DNA from 2 places in the Rhizobium sp. SG2393 genome. Region 1 is predicted to be linked to the other one. Evidence: riboswitches for the same ligand, from Rfam matches in the RefSeq annotation. Region 1 holds a riboswitch; the other holds the start of a gene.
The links. A riboswitch is a leader RNA that binds a small molecule or an ion and turns the genes downstream of it on or off. The one in region 1 is predicted to bind S-adenosylmethionine.
Positions count from the first base shown of each region.

Region 1 (15,659 bases):
ACCGACAAAGACCAAGCCACGCAGCCTCGTCCTGCGGCGTCCGCTCGTGCTGACTGCAGGACGGGTTCGCTTCGGCGAACGCGAGGTCACGCTCTCCGGGATAGCCGAGGTCCCGGAAGACCGAACCTGCGAAGCCGAGGGCCGCCGCTGGGATTGCGGCAAGGCCGCCAAGCTTGCCTTCCGCAATCATCTGCGCGCCCGTGCGCTGGTGTGCACCGTGCCGCGCGCAGACTGGTCCGGCGCCATCGACGCCGCCTGCACGGTCGGCGGAGACGATCCGGCCCGCTGGCTGGCGGAACAGGGCTGGGCCGAGGCACCGGCCGGCTCGCCGCTCGCCGCGCTGACGCAGGCCGCCCGCAAGGAGGGTCGCGGTCTCTTTGCCCGCACGCCGCCGGCTGAGGTGCCCGCCGATCTGCCCGAGCCGGTTCCCGATGTGACGGCGACACCTGACCTGACCGATCCGACAGCCATGACTGCAACATCCAGTCTCGCCGACACACCAGACGTCCCGGTCGATGCGCAGGATTCCGCGACGGCAAGGCCATAGGACAGTATCGAGGCAAGGCTCACGGCTCGCAGCAGCCGGCCTCTCTTGCAACAGGCCCGCCGCTTCCCCAGATAACGGCCGCGCGATGCCGCGCCAGCCCGCCTGAGCCACCCCGGCGCGACGGGCTCGCCCCCTCAAACTGCCGGCGCCGCGAACCCCGGCCACCGGCCTGAAACGGACCTTGAAGCCATGCCCGCCCATCTCGACACGCATGAAGCCCTGATCTACGCGATGGTGACCATGTCGGCCGTCGATGCAAAAATCAGCGATGCGGAACTGGCGCGGATCGGGCAGCTTGCCCAGTCGCTGCCGGTGTTCGATGGCTTCGATGCCGGGCGGCTGGTGGCGATTTCGCAGGATTGCACGCTTGTTCTGTCCGGTCCCGAAGGTCTCGACATCGTGCTGGAACTGATCCGCGAGGGGCTGCCGGCCCGGCTTGCCGATACGGCCTATGCGGTTTGCGTGGAAGTTGCGTCTGCCGACCTTGCCATCCGCGGCGAGGAAATCCGCTTCCTGCAGCTCCTGCGCGACAGGCTCGGCCTCGACAAGTTGACATGCGCGGCCATCGAGCGGAGCGCCATGGCGCGCTTCCGTCGCTGACGGGCAGAACGTCTCAGTAGATCCCGTTCGGGAAATAACGCAGGTAGAGTTCTTCGAGGCGTCCGGAGCGGGAGAGATCGAGGAGCGCATGGTCGATCGCCTGGTTGAGCAGCGGATCAGCCTTGCGCGTCATCACGGTCAGCCCCTCGCCCAGAAAGCGCTGCGAGAAATAGGCGCCGTCGAGCAGGCGGCAGCAAGCCTTTGTCTGTGCCCCGTTCACCCAGAATGACAGCTGGACGCCGTCGCCGAAAGCCGCCTTCAGGCTGCCGTCCGACAGCGCCTTCAAGAGGGCTGCGCGATCGGGAAAGGGCGTGATCCAGAGATCGGGAAAAAATACCTTCGCCATCGCCTCATGCACCGTGCTGGCGACGACGCCAACCGGTTGGCCGCGCAGATCGGCAAAGGTGGTGATCCCATTCGCCACAGCAAAACGGGCCGGCAAGCGCATAAAGGGCCGGGAGAAGGCATATTTCTGGCGCAGCTCAGGCTGCACCGAGAGGCCGGCGATCACGGCCTCGCCCTCGCTCTTGTCGAGTGCGGACTGCAATTCATCGAACGGGACGGCCTGGATCTGGCAGCGATCCTCGATCGACAGCACCCGGCAGATCTCGCGGGCGAGATCGACGTGGAAACCGGAGATGCGGCCCGCACCATCGATGAAATTGAAGGGCGGAAAATCCACCGTCGTCAAAAAACGCAGGCGTTTCAGGCCGGTGAGATCGGGGCTGGCGATGCGCTCGCGCGCGTCGAAAAGCAGCGGAAAGACAGGCTTTTGCGCTTCCGCACGGGCTGCCGTACAACCCAGCACAATGCAGAGTATAAGAAACTTCGAAATCCACTCAATTCTCAGGGATGCGCGCAAGGGTTGTTTCACTCATCTTCATTTCGGGCACATGAGATGGGGCGCACCCCTGGGGGTGACGGCAACGCATGCGGGGCGAAGACTACCCGGTTGACGCGTCTCTGGCTACGGGTCCGGACGCGCAGACAACAGGCCGTGCGAGAAGCGGTGACGAGACGCCGGCCATCGAGGCCGTTCCTGCCGTTCTGATGGAGGAGGTCAGGGTGCTCCTGACCTTCGGCATCGGGAAGCCGCTTCTGGGGCGCATGCTGGCGCTTGCGGTCCGCAACGGCACGAGCGTCGAACAGGAGCTTCTGGCCAGCGGCGCGATTTGCGCGAACGTGTACTACGAGGCGCTGGCGGAGCAGCTGGACCTGCCATTCGCCGCCGAGATCGACGCCTGCAGCGTTCATGATGCGCCATGGATCGACACGCAGCTCGTGCGGCCGGAAATCCTGCGTTGCCACCATCCGGTTCGTCCGCCCCGCACGCTCATCGTGCCGACACTCGAAAAGGCGCGGGAGCTGGCGGCGCGGATGCAGCATTTGCCGGGCCTGCGGGCGAGCCTTGGCATCACGACACCCGCGGCGCTGCGTCGTGCGGTCTGGCAGGCAGGCGCGGAGCGGCGACTGCGCGAGACGACGGGCAGGCTTTTTGATCGGGACCGGGATTCCAGCGCCCGGATCGTGCTGGCGGGGCCGCAGGGATTCGCGCTCGGCATTCTGGTATCCGCCCTCATCCTCTGTCTGGCGCTTGTCCCGGGTGACCTCCAGATCATCCTGCATCTCGTTCTGTCAGTCTTCTACCTGAGCCATCTGCTGTTGCGTTTTTCGGCGCTTCCGGGCTGGCGCCGTGAAAGCAGCTTGCCGGCGTCCCTGCCGGCAGATCCCTGCCCATCCGCGCCCGCCGCGCTCTGCGGGAATGCCTTGCCGGTCTACACCGTCATGGTCGCGCTTTACCGCGAGGCTGCGGTTTGTAACCAACTGGTGGCGGCGCTCGACCAACTCGACTGGCCGGTCTCGCGTCTCGACATCAAGCTCGTGTGCGAGGCCGATGATGCCGAGACCCTGTCCGCCCTGCGCGCCATGGCGCTGAAGCCGCATTACGAGATCGTCGAGGTTCCGCCGGCTCTGCCGCGCACCAAGCCGAAGGCGCTCGCCTATGCGCTGGCGGGTGCGCGCGGTGAATTCCTGACCGTTTACGATGCCGAGGACAGGCCGCACCCTCTTCAATTGCGCGAGGCTGCCGCCACGTTCCGGGCCGCGCCCGATCATGTCGCCTGTCTTCAGGCTCCACTGGTCATCGCCAATGCCGATGCTAGCTGGTTGAGTGCCAACTTCGCCATTGAATATGCCGGGCTTTTCCGCAAGTTGCTGCCGATGCTGGCAAGGAGGGGCCTACCCTTGCCGCTTGGCGGGACGTCGAACCATTTCCGGACCGAGGCCCTGCGCGCAGCCGGTGGATGGGATCCGTTCAACATGACGGAGGACGCCGATCTCGGGCTTCGGCTGCATCGCCTCGGCTTTCGCACCCGCGTCATCACGAGACCGACCTTCGAGGATGCGCCGACGAGCCCGGCGATCTGGATGCCGCAGCGCGTGCGCTGGTTCAAGGGCTGGCTCCAGACATGGCTGGTGATGATACGCGCGCCTCGCCGCTGGTGGCGGGAGATGGGGGCCCGCGCCTTCCTGGCGTCGCAGCTGATGATCGGGGGGCTCCTGTTTTCCGCGCTGGTCCATCCCCTGATGCTCGCCTTCGCCGTCCTCGTTCTTGTTCGCTACGGGCTCGACCCGGCCTATCTCGGCACGCCGATGTCCCGCCTGCTGGCCGTCCTCGATCTCGTCAACATGGCGGGAAGCTATGCCGCCCTGCTCTCCCTCGGCTTCAGCGCCATGGGACCGGCCGAGCGGCGAAAGGTCGGGCACGGCTGGCTCCGGCTTCCCGTTTACTGGCTGATGATTTCGCTCTGTGCCTGGCGGGCGGTCGGGGAACTGTATCGACGTCCGTTCGTCTGGAACAAGACACCGCATCTGCCGAGCGTCACTAGGTACAAGCCCGCAGCCGGGGAGTAGCACGGAAAGGACGCTGGAGCGGGTAGCGGGAATCGAACCCGCGCGTTCAGCTTGGGAAGCTGACAGGCTACCATTACATCATACCCGCCGACGCGGCCGGATGGCCATCAGCGGGCGGACAATCCCTCAGGGCGAGAGCGGTGTCAAGACGGGCGCATGGAGCACGCGCCTGTTCTACTTGTCCTCGGCCCGGAAATGCTTGGAGAGCTTGAGGCCCTGCGCCTGATAGTTCGACCCGAGGCCCAGACCGTAGAGGCCCTGGGGCCGTTCCAGCATGTGTTCGTAGACAAGGCGGCCGACGATCTGGCCGTGCTCGAGGATGAAGGGCACCTCGTGGCTGCGCACTTCCAGCACGGCGCGGCTGCCGCTGCCGCCGGCGGCGACATGGCCGAAGCCGGGGTCGAAGAAGCCGGCATAGTGCACGCGGAACTCGCCGACCAGCGGATCGAAGGGCGTCATCTCCGCCGCATAGAGCGGGGGAACGTGGACGGCCTCGCGCGAGACGAGGATGTAGAACTCGTCGGGGTCGAGGATCAGCTCGCGCCGGCCGCGATCGTAAAGCGGCTCCCAGAAATCATGGATGCCGTGCCCGGCCTTCTTGTCGACATCGACGACCGCCGTATGGTGCTTACCGCGATAGCCGATCAGCCCGTCGCTGCCGCGCCCTTCGAGATCGATGGACAGTGCGATGCCGCCGCCGGAAACGTTGGGCTGCTCGGCGGCGACGAGCATGTCGCTTGCGTGCAGCGCCAGCACCTCGTCCTCCGCCAGCAGGGCATGGCCGATGCGGAAGCGGATCTGCGAGAGACGCGAGCCGCGGCGCACGACGATCGGGAAGGTGCGCGGGCTGATTTCGAGATAGAGCGGACCGACATAGCCGGGCGCGATCTTGTCGAATTCCTGGGCGCGATCGGTGATGACGCGGGTGAAGATGTCGAGGCGGCCGGTAGAGCTCTTCGGATTGGCAGAGGCTGACATGCCCTCGGGCAGCGCGAGGCTTTCCATGAGCGGCACGATGTAGACGCAGCCCGTTTCCAGCACAGCGCCTTCCGATAGGTCGATGACGTGCAGGCTGAGACGGTCGATCTTGTCGGAGACAAGGTTGCCGGGGCCCGGCATGAAGCTGGCGCGCACGCGGAAGGCCTTGGCGCCGAGGCGAAGATCAAGGCTTGCCGGCTGGATCTGGTCGGCATCGAGCGGGCGTTCGCTCTTCAGCGCCCCGTTTGCAAACAGTGCCTCGATCGCCTTGTCCGGCAGAATTCCCGTCGTGCGCGTCATGAGGCCCTCTCTGGCGTCTGCGTGCGGGACCGGATGTCCCGATGCCCGGGCAGCCGGAAACGGCCTTCGCGACCGGGCGCCCGCGACAAAACCAAACTCGCTCGATTGACGCAAGCCGGGGTTTGAGAGTAAGGGAAATTATCCCGTGGTGATTTGGCCGGCCGGCTTGCAGCCACGTTAAACAAGTAGCTAAAAAGGCCGGGTGCAAACCGGCCTGCTTATGCGGCCGGTTTTTTTGTTTGAGGCGATGAGACCATGAGCAACACCTGGAGACCCGCAACCCAACTCGTTCACGGCGGCACCACGCGCTCCAACCACGGCGAGACGTCCGAGGCCATTTTCCTGACGCAGGGCTTTGTCTACGACACCTCCGAAGCCGCCGAAGCGCGCTTCAAGGGCGAGACGGACGGCTTCATCTATGCCCGCTACGGCAGCCCGACGAACGACATGTTCGAAAAGCGCATGTGCATGCTGGAAGGCGCGGAAGATGCGCGCGCCACGGCATCCGGCATGGCCGCCGTCAGCGCCGCCATTCTCTGCCAGGTGAAGGCCGGTGACCATATCGTGGCCGCCCGTGCGCTGTTCGGCTCCTGCCGCTGGGTGGTCGAAACGCTGGCGCCGCGCTACGGCATCGAGTTTACGCTGGTGGATGGCCGCTCGCTGGAGAACTGGGAACAGGCGATCCGCCCGAACACCAAGGTCTTCTTCCTGGAAAGCCCGACCAACCCGACGCTGGAACTGGTTGATATCGCCGGTGTCGCGAAGCTTGCAAACCAGATCGGCGCCAAGGTGGTGGTCGACAACGTCTTTGCGACCCCGCTGCTGCAGAAGCCGCTGGAACTCGGCGCGCATGTGGTCGTCTACTCCGCGACCAAGCATATTGACGGACAGGGTCGCTGCCTCGGCGGCGTCATCCTCTCCGACAAGCAGTGGATCGACGAGAACCTGCACGACTATTTCCGCCACACCGGCCCGGCGCTCTCGCCCTTCAATGCCTGGACGCTGCTGAAGGGCATCGAGACGCTGCCGCTGCGCGTGCGCCAGCAGCAGGACAATGCCAGCCGTGTTGCCGATTTCCTCGCCGAGCAGCCGCAGATCGCCCGCGTCATCTATCCCGGCCGGAAGGATCACCCGCAGGCGGGTCTCGCGGCGGCACAGATGAAGGGCGGCTCGACGCTGGTGGCCTTCGAGATGAAGGGTGGCAAGGCAGCCGCCTTTGCGCTTCAGAACGCCCTCAAGGTCGTGAAGATCTCCAACAATCTCGGCGACTCCAAGAGCCTGATCACCCATCCCGCGACGACGACGCACAAGAACCTGTCCGACGATGCGCGTGCCGAGCTTGGCATTTCCGCCGGCACGGTGCGATTCTCCGCCGGCATCGAGGACAGTGCCGACCTTGTCGAGGATTTCGCCGCCGCGCTGAAACACGTTCAGGCCTGACCCAGTCGCGCTGTACCACTTGATTACGGGCCGGCAGCCTTCGGTTGCCGGTCTTTTTTGTGGCCCTAGAGCCGCGCGCCATCGAAAGCGGCGACCGGCGGGAATGTCAGCGTTTCAAAATAAACCAATATTCGATGAAAGCGTCGGGATTTCTTGACGCAATCCCCTTCCACTCGCTAGTTTTGCTCAGCATCATGGACGGCCTTGCGGCAAGGCACGCCCCTGGTCGCGTTGGAAGCGGGAAGCCGCGCGCAACCGCCTCGGGCCTGCATGCCTGCTGCAGCCGTCTTCCCGGAAGGTGAAGGCATGTACCGCGCATTGACCCACGACATCGAAGTCGTGGTCGAACCCTACTATCTGGAAGACCAGTCCGACCCCGAGGACGGCCGCTATGTCTGGGGGTACCGGATCGTGATCGCCAATCATTCCGAGCTCACGGTGCGGCTCGTCTCGCGCTATTGGCACATCACGGACGAAAACGGACAGGTGGACGAGGTGAGCGGTCCCGGCGTCGTGGGCGAGCAGCCGGTGCTGAATCCCGGCGACACCTATGAATACTCCTCCGGCTGCCCGCTCGACACGCCGTCGGGCGTGATGTTCGGCCATTACGGCATGGAGGCGGAGACGGGCGAGCATTTCGACATCGCCATCCCCGCCTTCTCGCTGGACAGTCCGGGCCTCGTGCGCGTGCTGAACTAGAGAATTCCCGACAAACACGGGTTCGCCGGGAATTCTCTATCCCTTTGTTTTACCGCAGTCCGGACGCAAAACCGCTGACACACTTTTGCTGGACGTGCTCTAGGGCGCCCGGCCAGCCGATCAGGCCGGCCGGATTTCCGAGGCCTCGAAGTGATAGGCCGTCGAGCAGAACTCGCAGGTGACCGAAATCCTGCCGTCCTCGATCGTGTGGGCGATCTCCTCGTCACTGAGGCTCGAGAGCACCGACTTCAGCCGCTCGCGCGAGCAGCTGCAGCGGTCTTCCACCAGTTGCGGGGGATAGACCCGCACACCGCGTTCGTGGAACAGGCGATAGAGCAGCCGCTCGGAACCGACGGTCGGGTCGGTCAGTTCATCCAGATCGATCGTCTCCAGCATGGTCTTGGCTTCAGACCACGTATCGTCCTCAAGGTGATCTGCGCCTTCGTCGCCATCGCCGCCGTGCAGGTCCGGCTGGCGCATGCGCTCGGGCGCCTCCGGCAGGAACTGCGCGACAATGCCGCCGGCCCGCCAGCGATGACGCGCCTTGCCGGCCTCATCACGATCCAGCAGCTCGGCCACGCCGAGGCGCACCTTGGTCGGGATCTGTTCCGACTGGCGGAAATAGACGCCGGCGATCTCCTCCAGCGTTGCTCCGTCCAGCGGCACGATGCCCTGATAGCGCTGCATGTGGGCGCCCTGATCGATGGTGAAGGCGAGGACGCCCTTGCCGAGCAGTTGCTCCGGCGCGCCGCGCCCGTCGGCGAGCGCCGCGTTTAGCGCATCCTCGTCGAAGCGGGCATAAGCGCGCACGCTGTCGGGCGCGGAGAAATCGGCAACGACCAGATCGACCGGGCCATCGCTCTTGGTCTGGATGATCAGCTTGCCCTTGAACTTCAGCGAGGTGCCGAGCAGCACCGTCAGCGTGACGACCTCCGCCACGAGGCGGGCGACGGGCACGGGGTAGCGGTGACGCTCGAGGATGGCGTCGAGCATGGGGCCGAGCTGCACGGCACGGCCACGCACATCGAGCCCTTCCACCTGGAACGGCACGACGTGATCGTCACCTGCGAAATCGAACTGCCCGAGGGCGGGTGTTGCCTGGCTCATCTGTCTTGTCCCATCAATGGCCGCGCTCCGGCCGGCGCGAGAGACGCGCGGCCGTTCACGGTGAAGCTATACGGAAGGAGATCGGATGCAACCATCATCCGAAAGGGAACCGTTTCGCCCCTAGATCGGGTTCGGGGCGCGCGATTGCAAGTCCTGCTGCGGCTGGCCTGCTGCGGCCAGCCTCACCGGGGCGCAGCGTGTCAGAATGCCCCGAGGCACCAGGCAAGCACGGCCTTCTGGGCATGCAGGCGGTTTTCGGCCTCGTCGAAGACCACAGACTGCGGGCCGTCGATGACCTCGTCCGTCACTTCCTCGCCGCGATGGGCCGGCAGGCAGTGCATGAAGAGCGCATCGGGCGCGGCATGCTTCATGAGCGCGGCATTGACCTGATAGGGCTGGAAGATGTTGTGACCGCGGGCGCGGTGCTCCTGGTTCATCGACACCCAGGTGTCGGTGACGACGCAATCCGCACCGGCAACGGCCTGCTCGGCCTCATGCGTCAGCAGGATGTCGCCGCCATTGTTGCGCGCCCAGTTCAGGAACTTGTCCGAGGGCTCCGAACCGAAGGGGGTCGCCATGCGCATCTTGTAGCCGAAGCGCGCCGAGCCCTCGATCAGCGAATGCAGCACGTTGTTGCCGTCGCCCGTCCAGGCGAAGGTCTTGTCCTTCACGGGGCCGCGATGCTCCTCGAAGGTCATGATGTCGGCCATGATCTGGCAGGGATGGGTATCGTCCGTCAGGCCGTTGATGACTGGCACGGTGGCGTGCTCGGCGAGCTCCATCAGGCGGCGGTGGTCCGTGGTGCGGATCATGATGGCATCGACGTAGCGCGACAGCACCTTGGCGGTGTCGCCGATCGTCTCGGCACGGCCGAGCTGCATTTCCGTGCCGGAGAGGAACAGCGTCTCGCCGCCGAGCTGGCGCATGCCGACATCGAAGGAGACGCGGGTGCGGGTAGACGGCTTTTCGAAGATCATCGCCAGCATCTTGCCTTCCAGCGGCTTCTTCGCCGTGCCGGCCTTCGTCGCCTGCTTTCGGCTGTGCGCATCATCCATGATGGTGCGCAAGTCTTCGGCGCTGACGGCGGAAAGGTCGAGGAAGTGTCTGGTCGATGCCATGCTCTGTGGGTTCCGTCTTCGTAAAAGTGGTTCGAGGTCTCAGGCCGATGCCTGGAGGCGGGCCGGCTGCGAAAGGGCCTCGCACGCCCGCTCGATGCGGTGCAGGCCCTCGCGCGCTTCTTCGGCGGTGGTGATGAGCGGCGGCAGGAGGCGCAGCACGTTGTCGCCGGCCAGCACACCGAGAAGCTTTTCCGCGCGGATGGCCTTCAGGAGCTCGCCATTCGGCACCTTGGCCTTGATGCCGAGCATGAGGCCGTCACCACGGATGTCTTCGATGATGTCCGGGAAGCGATCCTTGAGCGAGGCGAGGCCCTGGCGGAAGACGAGCGCGACATCGCGCACATGCTCCAGGAACCCGTCAGCCAGAACGACGTCGAGCACCGCGTTACCGACGGCCATGGCAAGCGGATTGCCGCCATAGGTGGAGCCGTGCGTACCAGCGACCATGCCGCTTGCCGCTTCCGCCGTGGCGAGGCAGGCGCCGAGCGGGAAGCCGCCGCCGATGCCCTTGGCCACGGCCATGATGTCTGGCGTGACGCCCGCCCATTCATGGGCGAAGAGCTTGCCGGTACGGCCGACGCCACACTGCACTTCGTCGAAGATCAGGAGCAGGCCGAATTCGTCGCAGAGCGCGCGCATTTCCTGCAGGAATTCCTTGCTGACGAGGCGAATGCCGCCTTCGCCCTGCAACGGCTCGATCAGGAGGGCAGCAGTCTCTTCGGTGATCGCGGCGCGCAGGGCGGCCATGTCGCCGAAGGGCACCTGATAGAAGCCGGGCGCCTTGGGGCCGAAGCCTTCGAGATACTTTGCCTGGCCGCCGGCAGCGATCGTCGCCAGCGTGCGGCCGTGGAAGGCGCCTTCGAAGGTGATGATGTGGAACTTGCCGGGGTGACCCTTGGCAAAGTGATAGCGCCGCGCTGTCTTGATGGCACATTCCAGCGCTTCCGCACCGGAATTGGCGAAGAACACCTTGTCGGCGAAGGTGACGGCACACAGGCGGCGCGACAGGCTTTCCTGGCCCGGCACGTCATACAGGTTCGACAGGTGCCAGACCTTTTCGGCCTGCGCCTTCAGCGCTTCGACGAGGTGCGGATGCGCGTGGCCGAGCGAATTGACGGCGACGCCGGCGGCGAAATCGAGGTAGCGATTGCCCTCCTCGTCGATCAGCCAGACGCCCTCGCCGCGCTCGAAGCGGAGCGGCGCACGTGCATAGGTATCATAAAGGGCTGCCGTGGCACTCATGGGCCATCTCCTGCTCTGGATGCCGGCGGCCATCTCAGGCGCCGGGCGTCGATCCCGCAAAAATCAAAAATGCCGCCTTTCGGCGGCGCCGGCACTATCGCCATCTCGCAGCGCAATGTCAACAAAGACCGGGGTTTCGCGGGGGCGAAGGCGGATAAAGATCGAGCCTTGCGCCGGGCTTGCGCACCATTGCAAAAATGCCACGCCCGGGGAAGCAAGTTGGGGAAAACCGCGAAATCGATTCGGCGTGATTCGCCCGACTCTTGCCACAGAGTCGCCCTGTCACTAGGTTAAGAAACAATTACTAGACGCATGCGGCGGACCTAGTCACCACATAGAGTTATCGCGTTTGCGCTCCGGGCGTGCTCCGGGGCACGGTGAAGGATTCGCCGAACGGGGACTCGAAACGGCGGAGACGAATGGAATGAACTGGACGGACGAACGCGTGGAGAAGCTGAAGAAGCTCTGGTCGGAAGGCCTGAGCGCCAGCCAGATCGCCGCGCAGCTGGGTGGTGTGAGCCGGAATGCGGTGATCGGCAAGGTTCATCGCCTGAGCTTGCCCGGCCGCGCCAAGGCCGGCGGCAGTGCTGCGGCCGCGCCGCGCACCAAGCGCACCACGGCCCCGCCGCGCGCGCCGAACTACGCCTCGAAGGTCGCGACCCGCACCGTTGCCCGCGTGCAGGGTGCGACGGTCATCAAGGAAGAGGTCGAAGTCGATCTCGTGGCCGAACAGGAATTCGTACCGGCCGCCAACGTCGTGGTCCCGATGTCGCGTCGCCTCGTGCTGACGCAGCTCACCGAGCGGACCTGCAAGTGGCCGGTCGGCGACCCGCTGAAGGACGACTTCCATTTCTGCGGCAATGACTGCGCCGAGGCCGGCCCCTACTGCACCGCGCACGCCCGCCTCGCCTACCAGCCCTCGGCCGAGCGCCGCCGGGTTCGGTAAACCGTCACCGGCAATTCGTTTCGATCAAGGCCCCGCTCTCCGCAGCGGGGCCTTTTGCTTTCCCGGCCTGCGACAGACCTACTAGCGTCAGCTGATCCGCAAGGGCTCGATCTCTCGCAGCGGCGCGCGCATCGCCTGTTCCGCAGGGACGAAGGCGCCGAGTGCGGCACCGAGGAAGGCTGCCGACAAGGGCAGCGTCGTTCCGTCATAGAGCCGGCCCGCAGCAAGGGCGAAGCCGGCGGATACAAGGCTGGAACCCGAGGCAATCAGCGAGGCGCCAAGGCCGGCAACCTTGCCCAGAGCCAGCATCGCCATGGCATTCAGATTGCCAAAGAGCACGCCGATGGCGAAGAAGGCGCAGAACAGGCCGGCCATCATCAGGGTCAAGGGTGGATGCCCCTGCCACAGCAGCGATACGGCGACCATGGCAAGGCTCGCCACGACAAGACCACAGAAGGCTGTGCGCATCATGGTCGTCATGCCGACCCGCTGCACCATCCGCGCATTGACAAAGGAGGCCAGCCCCACAGCCAGGGCCAGCGCGGCGAATTAGAGGGGAGAGCGCTCCTTGACGCCATAGACGTCGAAAAACAGATCCGCGGCAGTGCTGAGGTAGAGGAGCTGCGCGCCGAAGACGAGGCCGGCAGCAAGGATCAGGCAGGAGATCCTGATATCCTGGAAAATACGGCGCCCATTGGCGAGCAGCAGCCGCGGGCGGACAGGAAGGCGGCTTGCGAGGGGCAAGGTCTCGGGCTGGCGGCACAGCAGCCAGAGGCCGAGAGCCAAGGCAATGGCGAGGTAGGCGCCGAAGATGCTGCGCCAGCCGGCGACACCGATCAGCAACTGGGCGAGGCCTGGCGCCAGCATGGGCACCAGAATGAACAGCGTGAACATCAGCGACAGGACGCGCGCCATGGCATCACCCGAGAACTGGTCGCGGATCATCGCGCGCGTGGCAATCTTCGGGCCGGCGACGCCGACGCCCTGCAGACAGCGACCGAAGACCAACCAGCCAAGGGACGGCGCCAGAAGGGCGATGACGCTGCCCGTGAGGTAGATGGCCAGTCCCGCCAGCAAGGACGGCTTGCGCCCGACGGCATCCGAAAGCGGCCCCAGCACCAGCTCGCCCACCGCCATGCCGAGAATGAAAAGCGAAACAACGTGCTGGGTTGAGAGTGGCGGCGCGGCCGGCAGCTCCGCACCGATCATCCGCAGGCCCGGCAACAAGCCATCGATGCTGAGCGCGGTCAGGCCGGTCAGCAGGGCATAAAGAGCGATACGTTCACGACATCCGATCACCGCGCCAGCCTTGCGATTCCCGACATGCAAACTCCCTTCCTACAGGTTTGCGGCGGGGTTCTGCAATTGCTGGCGGGGAAAATGGGCGGCCAACGCCGCGGTCTGACGCGATGACGATCGCGGGTGCGGTCGGGGAGAAAGCTTCCCTTTCCCGCCATACCAAGGGAGGAACCGCGTCACGCTTCTGCGGTCGCGGCAAAGGCCAGTCCGCGCGGCGCGAGGACTGGCGGAAGATCGGGCGGTCACCCTTCCAGCGAATAGCCGGCGCCGCGGACGGTGCGGATGACGTCGCTCATGTTGGAGAAGTTGAGCGCCTTGCGCAGGCGGCCGACATGCACGTCGACGGTGCGTTCGTCGACATAGATGTCGTGGCCCCAGACACCATCAAGCAGCTGCGAACGAGAGAAGACGCGGCCGGGGGACGACATGAAGAATTCCAGAAGGCGGAATTCGGTCGGGCCGAGGCGAACTTCGCGGCTCTTGCGGTGGACGCGGTGGGTTTCGCGATCAAGCTCGATGTCGCCGCATTTCAGCACCGAGGAGAGCAGCTCCGGCTTGGCGCGGCGCAGCATGGCCTTGACGCGGGCCATGAGTTCCGGCGTCGAGAAAGGCTTGACGACATAGTCGTCGGCGCCGGTTGCGAGACCGCGCACGCGCTCGCTTTCCTCGCCTCTCGCCGTCAGCATGATGATCGGCAGGCGCTCGGTTTCGCTGCGCTGGCGCAGGCGCCGGCACAGCTCGATGCCGGAGACGCCGGGTAGCATCCAATCGAGAATAAGGAGATCGGGAAGACGCTCCTGAAGACGGATTTCCGCCTCGTCACCGCGATGGATGGTATCGACGTCGAAACCTTCCGCCTCAAGATTGTAGCGCAGCAGAACGCTCAGCGCTTCCTCGTCTTCGACCACTGCAATTCTGGGCAACATGATGCCTGCTCCGTTCCTGCCGGCAGCAGGGCGCCCGAAGGCGCCCGGCCGTCGGTCTTACTCGCCGCTGACCCGCATCGTGGCGGTGGTGTCGTCCTTCGGACGTTCGCCTTCGATCTGGGCACCGGTGGTCATGTAGTAGATGGTCTCGGCGATGTTCGTGGCGTGGTCGCCGATCCGCTCGATGTTCTTGGCGCAGAACAGGAGATGGGTGCACGAGGTGATGTTGCGCGGATCTTCCATCATGTAGGTCAGGAGTTCCCGGAACAGCGAGGTGTAGATGGCATCGATCTCGCCATCGCGCTGACGGATGTTGTTGGCCTTTTCGGCCGAACGCGACGCGTAGACGTCGAGCACTTCCTTCAGCTGGGCGGCGGTGAGCTCCGTCAGGTGCTCGAGGCCACGGGCGAACTGGCGCGGAACGCCCGACGTCGCAACCGCGATGACGCGCTTGGCCGTGTTCTTGCCGAGATCTCCGACGCGTTCGAGATCGCTGGCGATGCGGATCGCACCCATGATCTCGCGCAGGTCGGCGGCCATGGGCTGGCGCTTGGCGATCGTCACGATCGCCTTCTCGCCGATATCACGCTCGGCGTGATCGAGGATCACGTCATCGGAGATGACCTTCTGGGCGAGCGCGACGTCGGAATTGATCAGGGCGCGCACGCTGTCGCCGAGCATCTGCTCGGCCAGGCCGCCCATTTCGGAGATACGGCGGGCAAGGTACTTCAATTCTTCGTCGTAGACGGAGACGATATGGCTGGGCATCAGTGTTTCCTCTCGAACCTCGTGACAACAGGGCGGGCGATTTGCCTCAGCCGAAGCGTCCCATGATATAGTCCTGGGTGCGCTGGTCATCCGGGTTGGTGAACATCTTGTCCGTATCGTTCTCCTCGACGAGGTTGCCGAGGTGGAACATGGCGGTGCGCTGCGAAACGCGCGCGGCCTGCTGCATGGAGTGCGTCACGATGACGATCGTGAAGTTGGTGCGCAGCTCGTGGATCAGCTCCTCGACCTTGGCGGTCGCGATCGGGTCGAGCGCCGAGCAGGGCTCGTCCATGAGGATGACTTCCGGGCTGACGGCGACGGCGCGCGCGATGCACAGACGCTGCTGCTGACCACCGGACAGGCCGGTGCCCGGCTCGTGCAGGCGGTCCTTCACTTCGTTCCAGAGGCCGGCCTTCTGAAGGCTGGTCGCGACGATCTCGTCGAACTCGGCGCGGGTGCGGGCGAGGCCGTGGATCTTCGGGCCGTAGGCGACGTTTTCGTAGATCGACTTCGGGAAGGGGTTCGGCTTCTGGAAGACCATGCCGACGCGGGCGCGCAGTTCGACAACGTCGATGTTCGGATCGTAGATATCGTCCGTGTCGAGCGTGATCTTGCCGGTGACGCGGCAGTTGTCGATCGTGTCGTTCATGCGGTTCAGGGTGCGCAGGAAGGTGGACTTCCCGCAGCCCGAGGGACCGATGAGCGCGGTGACGGTGTTTTCGCGGATGTTCAGGTTGACGTCGAACAGGGCGCGCTTCTCGCCGTAATAGACGGAC
Region 1 covers NZ_JBHGAP010000011.1:46,392-62,050, reverse strand. The annotation lists gene ACED18_RS18405 (hypothetical protein) at 1-547, shown strand, start outside; gene ACED18_RS18400 (tellurite resistance TerB family protein) at 737-1,147, shown strand; gene ACED18_RS18395 (transporter substrate-binding domain-containing protein) at 1,161-1,991, opposite strand; gene ACED18_RS18390 (glycosyltransferase family 2 protein) at 2,213-4,060, shown strand; tRNA gene ACED18_RS18385 (tRNA-Gly) at 4,075-4,148, opposite strand; gene ACED18_RS18380 (2'-deoxycytidine 5'-triphosphate deaminase) at 4,235-5,338, opposite strand; SAM riboswitch at 5,474-5,552, shown strand; gene ACED18_RS18375 (O-succinylhomoserine sulfhydrylase) at 5,594-6,778, shown strand; gene apaG (Co2+/Mg2+ efflux protein ApaG) at 7,085-7,477, shown strand; gene ACED18_RS18365 (Hsp33 family molecular chaperone) at 7,598-8,584, opposite strand; gene argF (ornithine carbamoyltransferase) at 8,785-9,702, opposite strand; gene ACED18_RS18355 (aspartate aminotransferase family protein) at 9,742-10,944, opposite strand; gene ACED18_RS18350 (GcrA family cell cycle regulator) at 11,369-11,890, shown strand; gene ACED18_RS18345 (hypothetical protein) at 11,978-12,370, opposite strand; gene ACED18_RS18340 (MFS transporter) at 12,440-13,219, opposite strand; gene phoB (phosphate regulon transcriptional regulator PhoB) at 13,432-14,115, opposite strand; gene phoU (phosphate signaling complex protein PhoU) at 14,173-14,883, opposite strand; gene pstB (phosphate ABC transporter ATP-binding protein PstB) at 14,930-15,659, opposite strand, start outside.

Region 2 (15,659 bases), on a different contig from region 1:
GGGGTGGTGATCGCGCTGGCGGTCGGGTTCGTGGCGGCGCCGCTGTTGGCGGTCGTTGCCTCCGGCCTTGCATCCGATCTCGGCCGGCTCGTGCGGGATCCGCTGGTGCATCAGGCGCTGGTCACCAGCCTCTTGATTGCGGCCTCGGCGGCGCTGCTGTCGCTGGCGATCGCGGTGCCGATGCTGCGGGCGCGGCAGGCGATTGCGGCGGGGCGGCGGGCCCCAGTGCCGCTGGCCGTGCTGGCCGGCGTGCTCCGGGATGCGCCGTCGGTGGCGTTGCTGGTGCCGCCGGTCGTTCTGGGGGCGGGCTGGTTTCTTCTGCTGCGTGGCTTTGGCGACGTTCAGCAGTTTGCGGGGCCGGTCGTCATCGTCGTCAATGCGCTGATGGCGCTGCCCTTCGTCTGCCGCGTGCTGGAGCCGGCGCTTGCCGCCTATCAGGCACGCACCGCACGGCTGGTCGCCTCGCTCGGCATGGGCGGCGTTTCCGCGCTCAGGCTTGTCGTCCTGCCGGTTCTGGCGCGGCCGCTGGCGGCGGCCCTTTCCTTTGCCATGGCGCTGTCTCTGGGGGATCTCGGTGCCGTGGCGCTGTTCGGCTCCCAGGATTTCGTAACGCTGCCCTGGCTGCTCTTCAGCCGGATGGGCGCCTATCGCAGTGCGGATGCGGCGGGGCTGGCGCTGTTTCTCGCGATCATCTGCCTTCTTCTGACCATCGCCGGCAGTCCGCGTCAGGCAGATCAGGAGGCTGGAGGATAAGCATGGCGGAGGAAGCAATCCGGCTGGAGGCGGTGCAACTGCGCTTTGGCGCGGTCACCATGGATTTCGACATCGGCTTCACCGCAGGCCGCATCACCGGCATTGTCGGTCCCTCCGGCTCGGGAAAATCGACGCTGCTCAACCTGATTGCCGGCTTCGAGATGCCGGACAGCGGCGCAATCCGTATTCTCGGAACGGACATGACGGCGCTCGGGCCCTCCGCGCGGCCTGTGTCCGTCATCTTCCAGGACAACAATCTCTTCGCGCATCTCGATGTCGCGACCAATGTCGGGCTCGGGATCGATCCCGCGCTGAGGCTGGATGCGGCAGGCCGCGCAGCCGTCAGCGAGGCCTTGGCGAAGGTGGGGCTCGCCGGTTTCGAACGGCGCCGGCCGCCGACACTGTCCGGCGGGGAGCGGCAGCGGGTGGCGCTGGCGCGCGCGCTGGTCAGGCGTCGGCCGATCCTGCTGCTGGACGAACCTTTCGCCGCGCTCGACCCTGTCCGGCGGGCGGAGATGGGCGACCTCATCGTCGGGCTGAAGCGCGAGACGGGCGTGACCGTGCTGCTCGTAACCCACCAGCCGGACGATGTGGCGCGGCTGTGTGATGCCGCGGTGGAGATCGAGGCTGGCCGTGTACGGGCGGTGCGATCCCTGCGCTGACGTCTGTGGCTGTTTGGCGGGAACTTCCGCGGCGCTCCTGCCGTTCGGGTGGAAACCCCCAGGCCAAGAGGAGAGTACCATGCCCCAGGGCGACAAATCCGCCTACACCGACAAGCAGAAGCGCAAGGCCAGCCACATCGCCGAAAGCTACGAGGACCGCGGCGTCTCCAAGGACGAGGCGGAAGCCCGCGCCTGGGCGACGGTCAACAAGCAGGATGGCGGCGGCAAGAAATCCGGCTCCGGGCGCAAGAAGCCCGCGCATCATTGAAGCGACAGGTTTCACACGCCCGACGCGGAACCAATGGTCCCCAAGGCGCATTTGGTTGCGAGATTTGACCCGAACACATGAGGAGCAGACCCATGGCAGCCAAGGATATCCGTATCCTTTCCGAGGGCGATCAGCAGATCGTCGAGTTCGTCGGTGAAGATCGGGAGGTCGTTTCCGTGCGGCTTTCCCGGCGCGCTGACAATGACGACGATGCAATCCGCGATGCCACCAGCCTTCTTGTTCGCATGAGTAGCGCGCCGCAGGCCGCAAACGACCATGACGCCAAGGGCGGCTCACCGCGCGAGAGCCTTGAGGCCGAGCAGCGCCGGCAAGCGACCAGCAACGAGAATGCCGATCTCGACAAGGCGCTGAAAGACACGTTTCCTGCAAGCGACCCCGTTGCCGCCACCTCCGGCGCTGTCGGCGTGGACCATCGCCGTCCCTCGAACTGATCCTATGCACGAGACCGAAGACGCGCTCCGGGCCAACCGGAGCGCGTCTTTTCATGCCGATATTCCCGGCGCTGACGTTTAGAAGCGCCCGTGCATCAGGCTCATGCCGTTGATCATCGCCGGTACTGCCAGGCGTCCGCCAATGTTGTGCGGATGGTGGAGGTCGACCTGATGGGGAGCCGACACTGCCGTGACGGTATCATTGCGCGGAGCGCGAAGATCGGTTGCGTGGGTACGCGATGCCCTCGCCATTGCCAGGCGTTTGCCGCGCACGGGTTTGCGTCGAAGGATCATGCTGCTCTTCCCTTTCGGTTTATGCCGAAAACAAGAACAGATGGCGGGCCGGATCGTTCCATCCCGCCCGCGTTTCGGGGCGACTTAAGCCTCAACGGGCTTTCTGGCTTTCGCCCGACCGGTCGCCGCGGGCTTGGTCGAACCCGCTTCGGAAGGCTTCACCTTCGCGCTTGCCGCGCCCGTTGCCTTTGTCGCGGCGGACTTGGACGGCGCGGTGACGGGTTTTTCCTTCTGCGTGGCCGATGCTTTTCTGGTCCCGCTGCGGGCGGCCTTCGGCGCCGGTTCTGCCGAAACGAGTTCGCGGCGAGCCATCTCCCAGTGGCGCAGGTCTTCGCCGTGCGGGTGGCCTTCGGCCTCCCAGATCGCGTAGGCGCGGTCGCGGATACGGCTTTCGAGGGTCAAGTCCATCTATCGTCTCCCATGCTCAATCAGGCCGGACGGCAATATCCGGGTGGAGGCCCGGCGAACGATCGGCGGTGGGACGAGAAACGGACCGGATCGAATCGCGCGATCATCGGGCGTCACTTACCGTAAACAACTTTTGACGGACCGGCCACCCCCTCGACCTCGTGCGCTGAACGAGCCGGGGTCTTGGCCACAATTTGACCGTGCCGGCATGGGAGGCGGTCTGAGGCTCGGGCATACGCACTTTGCGGGCGTTGCGACAAAACCACGCCAATCGATAAGTTTGGCAAACTGCTAGAAAACGGCCCGCGAAATCGTATAGACCGAAATCATTGGCGCATCGGGGTTTTCGCCCTATCTAGGGTGGCGTGTTGCCTGCCCTTGATGCGGTTGGCGCCGCTGACGTGATGGATGACCGCGGCATGCGGTCGGTCGGATTGACGGATGGAAAAGGGTCGGCTCGGGGTTGAGGGATCGAAACGGAACGGAGCGGCCGCAGGATGGCGACGCACCGGGCTGGCGCTTGCGCTGTCGACGGCGACAGTCCTGTCCGGCTGCCAGTCGATCCTCGAGCAGTCCTACGAGCCGAGCGTTCAGCCGTCGTCTAATCCACAGATCGTTGAGGAAGTGCAGAAGAACGACCCGCGCGCCGCGCTTGGCGCCCGTGAGCATCCGCGCATCGTTGCGAGCTATGGCGGTGAGTACAAGGATGCCAAAACCGAGCGTCTGGTCGCGCGTATTGCCGGCGCGCTGACGGCGGTCTCGGAAAATCCGCTGCAATCCTACCGGATCACCATTCTCAATTCTCCGGCCATCAACGCCTTCGCCCTGCCGGGCGGCTATCTCTACGTGACCCGTGGTCTTCTGGCGCTGGCAAATGATGCATCGGAAGTCGCTGCGGTCCTCTCGCACGAGATGGGACACGTCACCGCCAATCACGGCATTGAACGCCAGCAGCGCGAAGAGGCCGAAATGATTGCGAGCCGCGTCGTTTCCGAGGTGCTGTCGAGCGATCTTGCGGGCAAGCAGGCCCTGGCCCGTGGCAAACTGCGCCTGGCGGCGTTCTCGCGCCAGCAAGAGCTTCAGGCCGACGTGATCGGCGTGCGCATGCTGGGCGAAGCGGGCTACGACCCGTACGCAGCGGCACGCTTCCTTGATTCCATGGCCGCCTACAGCCGCTTCACGGCGGTTGACCCTGAATCGGACCAGAGCCTCGACTTCCTCTCCAGCCATCCGAATGCGCCGCAGCGCGTGGAACTGGCGCGTCGCCATGCGCGCGCCTTCGGGCAGGAGGGGCAGGTGGGCGATCGCGGCCGTGACTACTATCTCGACGGCATCGACGGCCTGCTCTACGGCGACAGCCCCGAAGAGGGCTATGTGCGCGGCCAGACTTTCCTGCATTCGCGCCTCGGCATTCGCTTCGACGTACCGGAAGGCTTCCGCATCGACAACAAGGCGGAAGCCGTTCTCGCGACCGGGCCGAACGATGTGGCCATCCGCTTCGATGGCGTCCCGGATACGCAGGGCCAGTCGCTTGCGGCCTACATTGCCAGCGGGTGGGTGACGGGACTTCAGCCGGAGACGATCCGTCCCATCCGCGTCAACGGCCTCGAAGCGGCGACGGCACGCGCCAGCGCCGACCGCTGGGACTTCGACGTGACCGTGGTGCGGCTGGGGCAGCGCATCTACCGCTTCCTCACCGCCGTGCCGAAGGGATCGCCTGCCTTGCAGCCAACGGCGGAGGCGCTCCGTCTTTCCTTCCGGCAGATGACGCCGGCGGAGGCCGCGTCCGTCAAGCCGCTCAGGGTTCGCGTGCTCACGGCAGGGCCGGGCGATACGATCGCAACGCTCGCCGGGCGCATGATGGGCACGGACCGGAAGCTCGATCTCTTCCGCCTCATCAATGCGATGACGCTGACCTCAACCGTCAAGCCGGGCGACCGGGTGAAGATCATCGCCGAATAATCCGCCGCCAGTCATTGCGGGAGTGCTCCATGCCGTTTTCCGGAACAGACGCCTATATCGCGGAGAAAGACCTGCTGGTTGCCGTCAATGCCGCGATCAGGCTTGAACGTCCGCTTCTGGTCAAGGGTGAGCCCGGTACCGGCAAGACTGAACTCGCCCGGCAGGTGGCGGCAGAGCTTGGCGCGCCCTTCATCGAATGGAGCGTGAAATCTACCACCAAGGCGCAGCAGGGCCTCTATGATTACGATGCCGTGTCCCGCCTGCGCGACAGCCAGCTGGGCGACGCACGTGTCAACGACATCGCCCACTACATCCGCCGCGGCAAGCTCTGGCAGGCCTTCGAGACCGATCGCCGCGCGGTGCTCCTGATCGACGAGATCGACAAGGCCGATATCGAATTTCCCAACGATCTCTTGCAGGAACTCGACCGCATGGAGTTCCATGTCTACGAGACCGGCGAGACGATCCGCGCCAAACACCGGCCGATCGTCATCATCACCTCGAACAATGAAAAGGAACTGCCGGACGCCTTTCTGCGTCGCTGCTTTTTCCACTTCATCCGGTTTCCCGATGCGGAAACGCTGGCGCGGATCGTGGAGGTGCATTTCCCCGGCATCCGCCGTACGCTCCTGTCGGCCGCGCTGACGACGTTCTTCGATATCCGCAACGTGCAGGGGCTCAAGAAGAAGCCCTCGACGTCGGAGGCGCTCGACTGGATCCGGCTTCTTGTTGCCGACGATGTCGATCCGGCCGATCTGCGTGCCGACCCCAAGACCATGCTGCCAAAGCTGCATGGCGCCCTGTTGAAGAACGAGCAGGATGTCCATCTCTTCGAACGCCTCGCTTTCATGAGCCGGCGGGATAGCTGACCGCCGCGTTCACATTGATTCCGGCCGCGACAGAGCGTATGACAGGCGCTCGTGGTGATTTGCCGGCCGGCTTGCAGCCACGTTAAACAAGTTGCTAAAGGGCCGCGGGGAGCAGGACTTCCGTGGGCCGATGGCGATTTGATGCAGCCGGCTTTCGTTTGTCGAAGTGAGCCCCATGCCGATCAAGATCCCCGATGCACTGCCCGCCTTCCAGACCCTCGTTTCCGAGGGCGTGCGGGTGATGACGGAAACCGTGGCTATCCGGCAGGATATCCGCCCGCTGCAGATCGGCCTGCTCAATCTCATGCCGAACAAGATCAAGACCGAGATCCAGATGGCGCGCCTCGTCGGCGCCTCGCCGCTGCAGGTCGAGTTCTCGCTGATCCGCGTCGGCGGCCACCGCGCCAAGAATACGTCGGAAGAGCATCTGCTGGCCTTCTACGACACGTGGGAGGAGATCCGGCACCGCAAGTTCGACGGTTTCATCATCACCGGTGCGCCGGTGGAAACGCTCGATTACGAGGACGTGACCTACTGGGACGAGATGAAGCAGATCTTCGACTGGACGGAGACGAACGTCCATTCGACGCTCAACATCTGCTGGGGCGCCATGGCGGCGATCTATCACTTCCACAAGGTGCCGAAATACACGCTGAAGGAAAAGGCCTTCGGGGTGTTCCGCCACCATAATCGCAAGCCGTCCTCGGTCTTCCTCAACGGCTTTTCCGATGACTTCCAGATCCCGGTGTCACGCTGGACGGAGGTGCGGGCAGCCGATATCGCCAAAGTCGCCGATCTCGACATCCTTATGGAGTCTGACGAGACGGGTGTCTGCTATGTGGAGGAGAAGGGCGGCAAGCGGCTCTACGTGTTCAACCACGTCGAATATGATTCCACCTCGCTGGCGGACGAATATTTCCGCGACGTGAATGCGGGTGTTCCCATCCGCCTGCCGAAGAACTATTTCCCCCATAACGACCCGTCGATCCCGCCGCAGAACCGCTGGCGCAGCCATGCGCATCTCCTGTTCGGCAACTGGATCAACGAGATGTACCAGACGACGCCCTACGATCTGGACGCGATCGGGAAGGGCTGAGATCCGATTGAGGAGGCGCCGCCGATGCTCATCCCGTTCTTCCTGATGCTTCGGGCAGAGCGGGTGCCGGTGACGCTGCGCGAGTTGCTGGCGCTGCTGGAAGGCATGCAGGCGGGGCTTGCCGACTTCGACGTCGAGGCCTTCTACTTCCTGGCGCGGGCGGCGCTTATCAAGGACGAGCGGCATATCGACCGTTTCGACCGGGTGTTTGCGCAGTGTTTCCGGGGGCTTGAGCGCGTGTCCGGTGCAGAGGGCGAAGGGCCGCGGCCATTGCCGGAGGAGTGGCTTCGCAAGCTCGCCGAGCGGCACCTGACGGAGGAGGAGAAGGCACTCATCGAGAGCCTTGGCGGCTTCGATGCCTTGATGGAAACGCTGCGCCAGCGGCTGGCAGAGCAGCAGGAGCGCCATCAGGGCGGGTCGAAGTGGATCGGCACGGCCGGAACGTCGCCCTTCGGCGCCTATGGCTACAATCCCGAGGGCGTGCGGATCGGGCAGCCGGAATCACGCCATCGGCGGGCGGTCAAGGTGTGGGACCGGCGCGATTTCCGCGACTATGACGACGAGGTCGAGTTCGGCACGCGCAACATCAAGGTGGCGCTGCGGCGTCTCCGGCGCTTCGTGCGCGAGGGGGCGGCGGATGAGCTGGATCTGCCGGCAACGATCCGTGCCACCGCCGAGCAGGGTTATATCGATGTCGTGACGCGGCCGGAGCGGCGCAATGCGGTGCGCATGCTGATGTTTCTGGATGTCGGCGGATCCATGGACGGGCATGTGCGGGATGTGGAGATGCTGTTTTCGGCGGCGCGCTCGGAGTTCCGGCATCTGGAGCACTTCTATTTCCACAACTGCGTCTATGAAGGCGTGTGGAAGACCAACAGCCGCCGGCACGTCGATCGGATTCCGACAGAAGAGGTGCTGCGCACCTACGGGTCCGGCTACAAGCTCTGCTTTGTCGGCGATGCCGCGATGAGCCCCTACGAACTGACCCATGCCGGCGGCTCCGTGGAGCACTGGAACAGCGAAGCGGGTGCGGTGTGGCTGGAGCGGCTGGCCGCGCAGTTTCCCGGCCATGTCTGGCTCAACCCGGTCAAGGCGGATTACTGGGGCTATACGGCCTCGATCGGGCTGGTGCAGCGGCTCATGGGCGGGCGGATGTTTCCGCTGACACTCTCGGGCCTGACGGACGCGATGCGGGCCCTGCTGCGCTGATCTTCAATTGTATGATTTATGAGTTGCGGCGGCGTGGAAATTGCAGCAGTTTCGCCGCGCCTGCCGTGAGGAGCGGGCTAAGCGGGGAGGATTGCATGGTGCGCGAGCATTTCGGCGTTTTGCCGACGGGTGAAGTGGTGGAACGGGTGACGCTGTCCGGCGGCGGACTGACGGCGAAGGTGTTGACCTATGGCGCGGTCATACAGGATCTCCGGCTCGAAGGACATCAACCGGCACTCGTCCTCGGTTTCGAGACGCTTCAGCCTTATCTCGACCACTCGCCCTATTTCGGCGCGACGCCCGGCCGCTGCTCCAACCGCATCGGCGACGGCCGCTTCACGATTGACGGTGTGCCGCACCAGCTGGAGCGCAATGAGCGAGGCGTCACCCACCTGCATGGCGGCAGCGACGGGCTGGCGGTGCGCAACTGGGAGATCGTCGATCTCGGCGCGGACTTCGTGGTCCTTAGGATCACCGATCCGGCGGGCCGCGCCGGCTATCCCGGCACGTGCCGCGTGACGGTGCGCTACAGCCTTTCGCATAGTGGGCGGCTGAACGTGATCTATGAATCAACGACCGATGCGGCAACACTCTGCAACATCTGCCAGCACAGCTATTTCAACCTCGATGGTCGCGACGATGCCCTGGACCATGTGATTTCCATCGCAGCCGATCATTATCTTCCGGTCGACTCCCGCCTGATCCCGACGGGTGAAATCCGCCCGGTGGATGGCACCGTCTTCGACCTGCGCCAGCCGACGCCGATGCATGTGCAGAAGAGCGGCGAAAAGATCGCCTACGATCATAATTTCTGCCTGTCGTCGGAGCGCACGGGCCTGCGCAGCGTGGCGCGCGTCGCAAGCGCGCATTCCGGCATTTCGCTTGAGGTCAGAACGACGGAGCCGGGCGTGCAGTTCTATTCCGGTGTGATGATCGCGCCGATGCCCGTGGCGGGGCTGGATGGCCGCATCTACGGGCCGTTCTCGGGCTTCTGCCTGGAGACGCAGGTCTGGCCGGATGCCATCAACCATGCCGGTTTCCCGAATGCGGTGCTGCGGCCGGGCGAGGTGCTACGACAGGAAACCGACTACGTCTTTTCGCGCGGATAAGCACGACAAGGTCTACGAAAAAAGGCCGGCGTGGAGATCCGCGCCAGCCCTTCATCGAACGTTGCAGCAGTGCTCAGGCCATGCCGGTGGCAAGCACCGGCGCACGGGCGACGAGGGCGCTGCGCAGCTTTTCGAGCGCGCGGGTCTCGATCTGGCGGACGCGCTCCTTGGAAATGCCGAGGTCGGCGCCGAGCTCTTCAAGCGTCGCGCCCATCTCCGAGAGGCGACGCGCCTTGATGATCTTCATTTCGCGTTCGTTGAGTGCCGTCAGCGCATCCTTCAGCCATTCGCGGCGACGCTCGCCATCGATGAGATCGCCGACCTGCTCGTCCGGCAGGGGCTCGTCGCTGGCGAGGAAGTCCATGCGCTCTGCACCATCGGGCTCACCGGATGAAACGGGCGCCTGAAGCGACGTGTCGCTGCCGGAAAGACGGGCATCCATGGTCTGCACGTCGCGCACGCTGACGCCGAGTGCCGTGGCAATCTGCTCGTGCATGGCCTGCGCGGTCAGCTGCTGGTCACCCTGGGCGAGGCGGGCGCGCAGACGGCGGAGGTTGAAAAAGAGCGCCTTCTGGGCGGAACTGGTGCCGCCACGGACGATCGACCAGTTGCGCAGGACGTAATCCTGCATGGAAGCGCGGATCCACCAGGTCGCGTAGGTGGAAAAGCGGACCTCACGGCCGGGCTCGAAACGGGCGGCCGCTTCTAGCAGGCCCACATAGCCTTCCTGCACGAGGTCACCCATGGGCAGGCCGAAGTGGCGGAATTTGGTGGCCATGGACACGACGAGGCGCATATGGGCCATGGCGATGCGGTTGCGTGCTTCCTGGTCGTCGTTCTCCCGCCAGGCAATGGCGAGGTCCTGTTCCTCCTGGCGCTCCAGATAGGGGGCAGCCATTGCAATCTTGATCAGGCGTCTTTCAGCACTCGGGTTCTTCATCGGAAAGCTCCGTCAGATCGCGCTTGGCGCGTCACGAGTTCGACCAGCATCCAGCAGAAGGAAGGAGCCATCAGGATTGAAGTCACAGACACAACTGGCCGACTTGACTTGAATCCGGGTGTTTCTATCTCTCCACTCACACATGAAAAACAGGCGGGGCACGATGAGGGGTTTCATGGACCGGCTGCCGCCGTGCGGAGCCATGTCCGTCGGCGTCTGGAAAACGCCGCATCTTGAAAAAAGTTCCGGTCGCCCTTGAAAATTTTGCGCGCCGACGCGTCTTTTCTTTTTTGCCTGTCGCGTTAGGTGCGCGGGCCCTGCCGTTGGCGACATGCCGCCCGATAAGTATCTGTTAATGATCAGAAATTCTCGAGCGCATCTCGACGGCCGCCGGCCCGGCCCTGGCTCGAGGCGGAAGCTGGCTGAGCATTTCCGGCAATCAGATTATCAGCGCGCACAAAAAAACCCGGGTGTGAGCCCGGGCTTTTTGTGGATGCCTGTGTCGATGCCGTCGCGGCCTTGATCAGGCAGCTTCGTCCTGGCTGTCGTCTTCCTCGACGGTCTTGCCGCGCTTCGGACCCTTGTTCAGGTGGGTCTCGACGAGGCGAACCGCTTCGGTTTCCGACATCTTGTTGACGGCTGCGATTTCGCGGGCCATGCGGTCGAGGGCTGCTTCATAGAGCTGGCGCTCGGAGTAGGACTGTTCCGGCTGGTTTTCGGCGCGGTAGAGGTCGCGAACGACTTCGGCAATCGCGATCAGGTCGCCGGAATTGATCTTGGCATCGTATTCCTGCGCACGACGCGACCACATGGTCCGCTTCACGCGAGCCTTGCCCTGAACGACCTTGAGGGCACGCTCGACGAAATCGGTCTCGGAGAGCTTGCGCATGCCGATGCTCACGGCCTTGGCGACCGGAACCTTCAGACGCATCTTGTCCTTTTCGAAGTCGATGACAAAAAGCTCGAGCTTCATGCCAGCCACTTCCTGCTCTTCGATAGCGACGATTTGGCCCACGCCATGGGCGGGATAGACGATGGATTCACCGGTCTTGAAGCCGTGGCGGTTCGAAGATTTCTTCTGCTGGGTCGTCATTCGTTTCAAAAACTCCCTGTTACGCTCCCGGCTTGGGGGCCGGGGCCGGGTCAACAAGGCCCGGGATCGGCGGAAACCGCCGGATGACACCTGCTGGTCCGCCCACAGTGACAAACGCAAAGACGACACGTCCACCAACGGCAACTTGCGTTGCGAGTTAAAATGTGGGCGGTCGAGGGGATCGTTTGCTTTCGTGATGGTTTCGGGCGCGCGCAAGCGTCCCGAGTTGGATCAGTTTTGAGACCCTATCACAAAAAACTGTCGAAATCAATAATTTGCTTTGACAGGACGTCAAAGATCGGGGGTCTCGGGCGCCGCTGCTTCGCGGGCCGCCCGGACCGTCATGCCGCCAGCGGGCGCGTTCTGGCGCCCCGCCGGTGCTATGGTCAGTTGCCTTCGCCGGGCTCGGGGGAGAAGAACTTCTCGAACTTGCCCTCGACGCCATCCATTTCCTTGGCTTCCGGCAGCGCGTCGCGCTTGACCGTGATGTTCGGCCATTTCACGGCATATTCAGCGTTGATTTTCAGCCACTTGTCGAGCCCGGACTCGGTATCCGGCTTGATGGCGCCCGCCGGGCATTCCGGCTCACAGACGCCGCAATCGATGCACTCGTCGGGATGGATGACGAGGAAGTTCTCGCCTTCATAGAAACAATCGACAGGGCAGACCTCGACGCAATCGGTATATTTGCAGCGAATGCAGTTGTCGGTCACGACATAGGTCATGCGGAGCTCCAGCCACGTCACATTTGGTCGCAGGCGGCAAGGAAGTGTGAAGGCCGCCCGTCTCGGGATTGCCGGTCCTTGCAGGCCCGCGAAGCAGGGGGCGCATGGTCACCGGCAGCCGTTCACGTAAAGATTTTGGCCCCGCTTTGCAAGGCCAAAAGCCTGTCGCAAAAGGCGGTTCGCGGAGACGAATTTTCTCTTTTACAGGTCAGTTGACGTGGAGGCTCGGATCAGCGCGGAACGCGATGTCAGTCCTCATCCCGAAAGAGCCGATCTATGGCGCGGCGCTCCCGCTTGGTCGGACGTCCGGCACCCGGCTCGCGTGCAGCGAAGACGGGTGCGGTGTCTTCCGGTGTCGGCGCGGGCGTCAGGTCCTCGTATAGAAGCCGGGCTTCCGGTGCCGGACCCCGGCGCTCGCCCGCAGCCAGCACCTTTATCGTCATGTCGCGATGGTCGAGATCAAGGACCAGCGTATCGCCGATCCGCAGTTGTGCGGAAGACTGGGTGGTGCGCGTGCCGTTGATCCGCACGCGCCCGTCCTCGATCAGCTTCTGGGCCAGCGAGCGGGATTTGACCAGCCGCGTGAAGAACAGCCACTTGTCCAGTCGCTGCCTTGCCTCACCCGGTTGCCCGCCTGCTGACGCCATGCCTTACTTCTTCATCTGCTCCTTGAGCGCTGCGAGCTTTGCGAAGGGCGAATCGGGATCAACCGGCTTTTCCTTGCGCGGCGGCTTGGCCTCGAAGGTCTGGGGCTGGTTGCGGTTCGGACGGTTGTCCGGCCGGTCCTTGCGCTCGCCGCCGCGGCGTTCGTCGCGCTCGGGCCGGCCGCCATTGCCGCCGGGCTGGCGGTTGCGGTCGCCGCCCTTGCCATGACGGTTCTCGGCGTTGCGGTTGTCGCCCTGGCGGCCTTCGCCACGGTTGTCGCTGCGCGGCTGGCCACGGCCTTCGCCGCTGCGCTCGCCACCGCGTTCACCGCGGCCACCACTGCGGCGCTGCTCGCCGTCGCCCTGGTTGCGGCCACCCGGACGGCGGTCGCCCTGCGGGCGTGCATTGCGCTGGTTGTCGTTGCGGCCACCCGGACGCCACAGCAGGACCGGCTTCGGTTCTGCGGGTTCTTCCGTATTGGCGGATGCAGCGGCCTCTGCGGTCGCTTCGGATTCGCTTGCGGCGGCTGCGTCTGCCGGTGTTGCGGCTTCCGCGCTTTCGCTCTGGACTGTCTCGACCGCAGCGGCCTCAGCGGCAACGGGTGCGTCGGCGGTGGCTTCGGCTTCCGGCTCGGAGGCGTCGGCATCGTCGCCCGCTGCGGGCTCGCCCTCAGTGGTGACTTCCGCTGCAGCAGTCGGCGCTGCCTTGGCGTCCTGGCTGGCGAGGTGCGCGGCCGCCTGCTCGGCGGTCACGCTTTCGGCGCGGTAGCCGAGACCCTTCAGGATTTCTTCCATGTCGTCGGCGGTGGCGCCGAGAATGGAGAGCATCGCGGTCGTCGTCACGAAGCGGCGGCCGTCATAGGCACCGTCCGGACGCGGTGTTGCGCCCGGCTGCCACTGCAGCAGCGGACGGATGAGGTCGGCCAGGCGCTCCAGAATATCGACGCGCACGGCACGCTTGCCGAGGAAGCGGAAGCCGGCGAGCTTGTAGAAGGTGCGCTCGAAGCTCGGGTCGGTGACGACGGAGGTGCGGCCGGCGGCCAGAACCGGGATGAGGTCGCCGTAGCCGGGCTTGTCGAGGCCATCGTTCTTCAGCGCCCAGAGCAGCGTGATGAGTTCGGCCGGTGCCGGCTTCAGGAGAGCGGGCATGAAGACATGGTAGGCGCCGAAGCGGATGCCGTGGCGGCGCATGGAGGCGCGGGCCTCCTGGTCGAGCGCCTTGACGTCGTCGGCGACATCGCGGCGGAAGAGCACGCCGAGATTTTCGACGAGCTGGAAGGCGAGGCCCTTGGCCATGCCCTGCAGGTCTTCGGCGCGGGAGAGATCGTCCAGCGGCTTCAGCACGGTTGCGATGTGGTGATTGACGAAGCGCTCGATGCGGGCGGCGACGTGATCGCGCGCCGCACCCTGCAGCTGTTCGTCGGCCAGAAGGATCACGCGGGGGTGCATGATGTGATCGCCGGCTGCGAGCTTCGCGACGGGATCGCCGAGCCAGCGCACCGTGCCGTCCGAGGACAGCGCGAGGTCGCCGTTCGCGGCCGCATGCATGCGTGCCGCCCGCGCTTCGAATTCGAGCGCCAGCGCCTTGTGGGCCGCACCCTGAACCGCGCGCGCGTCCGGTCCCTCCGCACCTGATGCCAGCGTGAACCGGAACCCGGTCAACTGTCCGACATGATGGCCGGCAACAAAGACGTCGCCATTCACACTGATTTCCGCTTCCAGCATCGCATTCTCTCTCAGCCGCTTCATGAGCACAGATGTCCTGCGATCAACAAAGCGTTTCGTCAACCGTTCATGTAGCGCGTCGGACAAACGGTCCTCGATTTCGCGCGTCTTTTCCCGCCAGTGTGTCGGATCAGCCAGCCAGCCGGGGCGGTTCGACACATAGGTCCATGTCCTGATTTGCGCAATCCGTGCCGAGAGCGTATCGATCTCGCCATCGGTTCGATCGGCGCGATGGACCTGCTCGGCCATGAAATCCTCGTTCACGACACCCTTGCGCACCAGATCCGCATAAAGCGTCGAAATGAGGTCGGCGTGCTGGGCGGGCGTGATGCGACGGTAATCGGGAAGCGCGCAGGCCTCCCACAATTTCTCCACACGGGCGGACGTCGTGGCGAGATCCTGGATTTCCGGGTAGCGGGACAAATGCTCCAGCGCCTGCTGATCCACGGCCGGCAGGGCGCGAGTCAGTCCCTGGACGCCGGGGGCCTGTTCGAGGCTCTTGCGCAGGGCTGTGAGCGACGAGAAGTCGAAATTCTTGGTGCGCCATTGCAGCACGCGCACGGGATCGAACTGATGCGTCTCGATGCGCTCGACCAGTTCGTTGTCGAAGGGCTCCACCCGGCTCGTCACACCGAAGGTGCCGTCGCGCACATGGCGGCCGGCGCGGCCGGCGATCTGGGCGAGTTCGGACGGGTTCAGGTTTCGGAACTGGTAGCCGTCGAACTTGCGGTCCTGGGCGAAGGCGACATGATCGACATCGAGGTTCAGACCCATGCCGATCGCGTCGGTGGCGACAAGATACTCCACATCGCCTTCCTGATAGAGTGCAACCTGGGCATTGCGGGTGCGGGGGCTGAGCGCGCCGAGCACCACGGCCGCACCGCCGCGCTGGCGACGGATCAGCTCGGCGATCGCATAGACCTCGTCGGCCGAGAAGGCGACGATGGCCGATCGGGCCGGCAGGCGGGTGATCTTCTTTGAGCCGGCGTAGAGAAGCTGCGACAGGCGCGGGCGTTCCACCACCGTGATGCCGGGGAGAAGCCGTTCCAGCAGGCCGCGCATGGTGGAGGCGCCGAGCAGCAGCGTTTCGTGCCGGCCACGTAGGTGCAGCAGACGGTCGGTGAAGATGTGGCCGCGCTCGAGGTCGCTCGCCAACTGGATCTCGTCGATCGCCACGAATTCCGCCGTGGTCTCGCGCGGCATGGCCTCCACGGTGCAGACGGAAAAGCGCGCCATGTGCGGCGTGATCTTCTCCTCGCCGGTGATCAGCGCGACATTGTGTTCGCCCACCTTTTCGACGACGCGTGTGTAGACTTCGCGGGCAAGCAGACGCAGCGGCAGGCCGATCACGCCGGACTGGTGCGCCACCATGCGTTCGATGGCGTAGTGCGTCTTGCCCGTGTTGGTCGGGCCGAGCACCGCGGTGACGCCGCGGCCGCTGAGGATCATC
Region 2 covers NZ_JBHGAP010000007.1:37,316-52,974, forward strand. The annotation lists gene thiP (thiamine/thiamine pyrophosphate ABC transporter permease) at 1-753, shown strand, start outside; gene ACED18_RS14835 (ATP-binding cassette domain-containing protein) at 756-1,415, shown strand; partial or broken gene ACED18_RS14840 (plasmid stabilization protein) at 1,495-1,680, shown strand; gene ACED18_RS14845 (hypothetical protein) at 1,776-2,135, shown strand; gene ACED18_RS14850 (hypothetical protein) at 2,214-2,429, opposite strand; gene ACED18_RS14855 (DUF2934 domain-containing protein) at 2,514-2,837, opposite strand; gene ACED18_RS14860 (M48 family metalloprotease) at 3,279-4,799, shown strand; gene ACED18_RS14865 (AAA family ATPase) at 4,829-5,668, shown strand; SAM riboswitch at 5,710-5,786, shown strand; gene metA (homoserine O-succinyltransferase) at 5,844-6,764, shown strand; gene ACED18_RS14875 (VWA domain-containing protein) at 6,789-7,973, shown strand; gene ACED18_RS14880 (aldose epimerase family protein) at 8,069-9,082, shown strand; gene ACED18_RS14885 (RNA polymerase factor sigma-32) at 9,156-10,022, opposite strand; gene ACED18_RS14890 (CarD family transcriptional regulator) at 10,546-11,115, opposite strand; gene fdxA (ferredoxin FdxA) at 11,502-11,840, opposite strand; gene ACED18_RS14900 (RNA-binding S4 domain-containing protein) at 12,089-12,487, opposite strand; gene ACED18_RS14905 (helicase-related protein) at 12,491-15,658, opposite strand.
Region 2: it holds a riboswitch for S-adenosylmethionine, as region 1 does, so the genes downstream of both, metA (homoserine O-succinyltransferase) here and ACED18_RS18375 (O-succinylhomoserine sulfhydrylase) in region 1, are expected to answer to the same signal.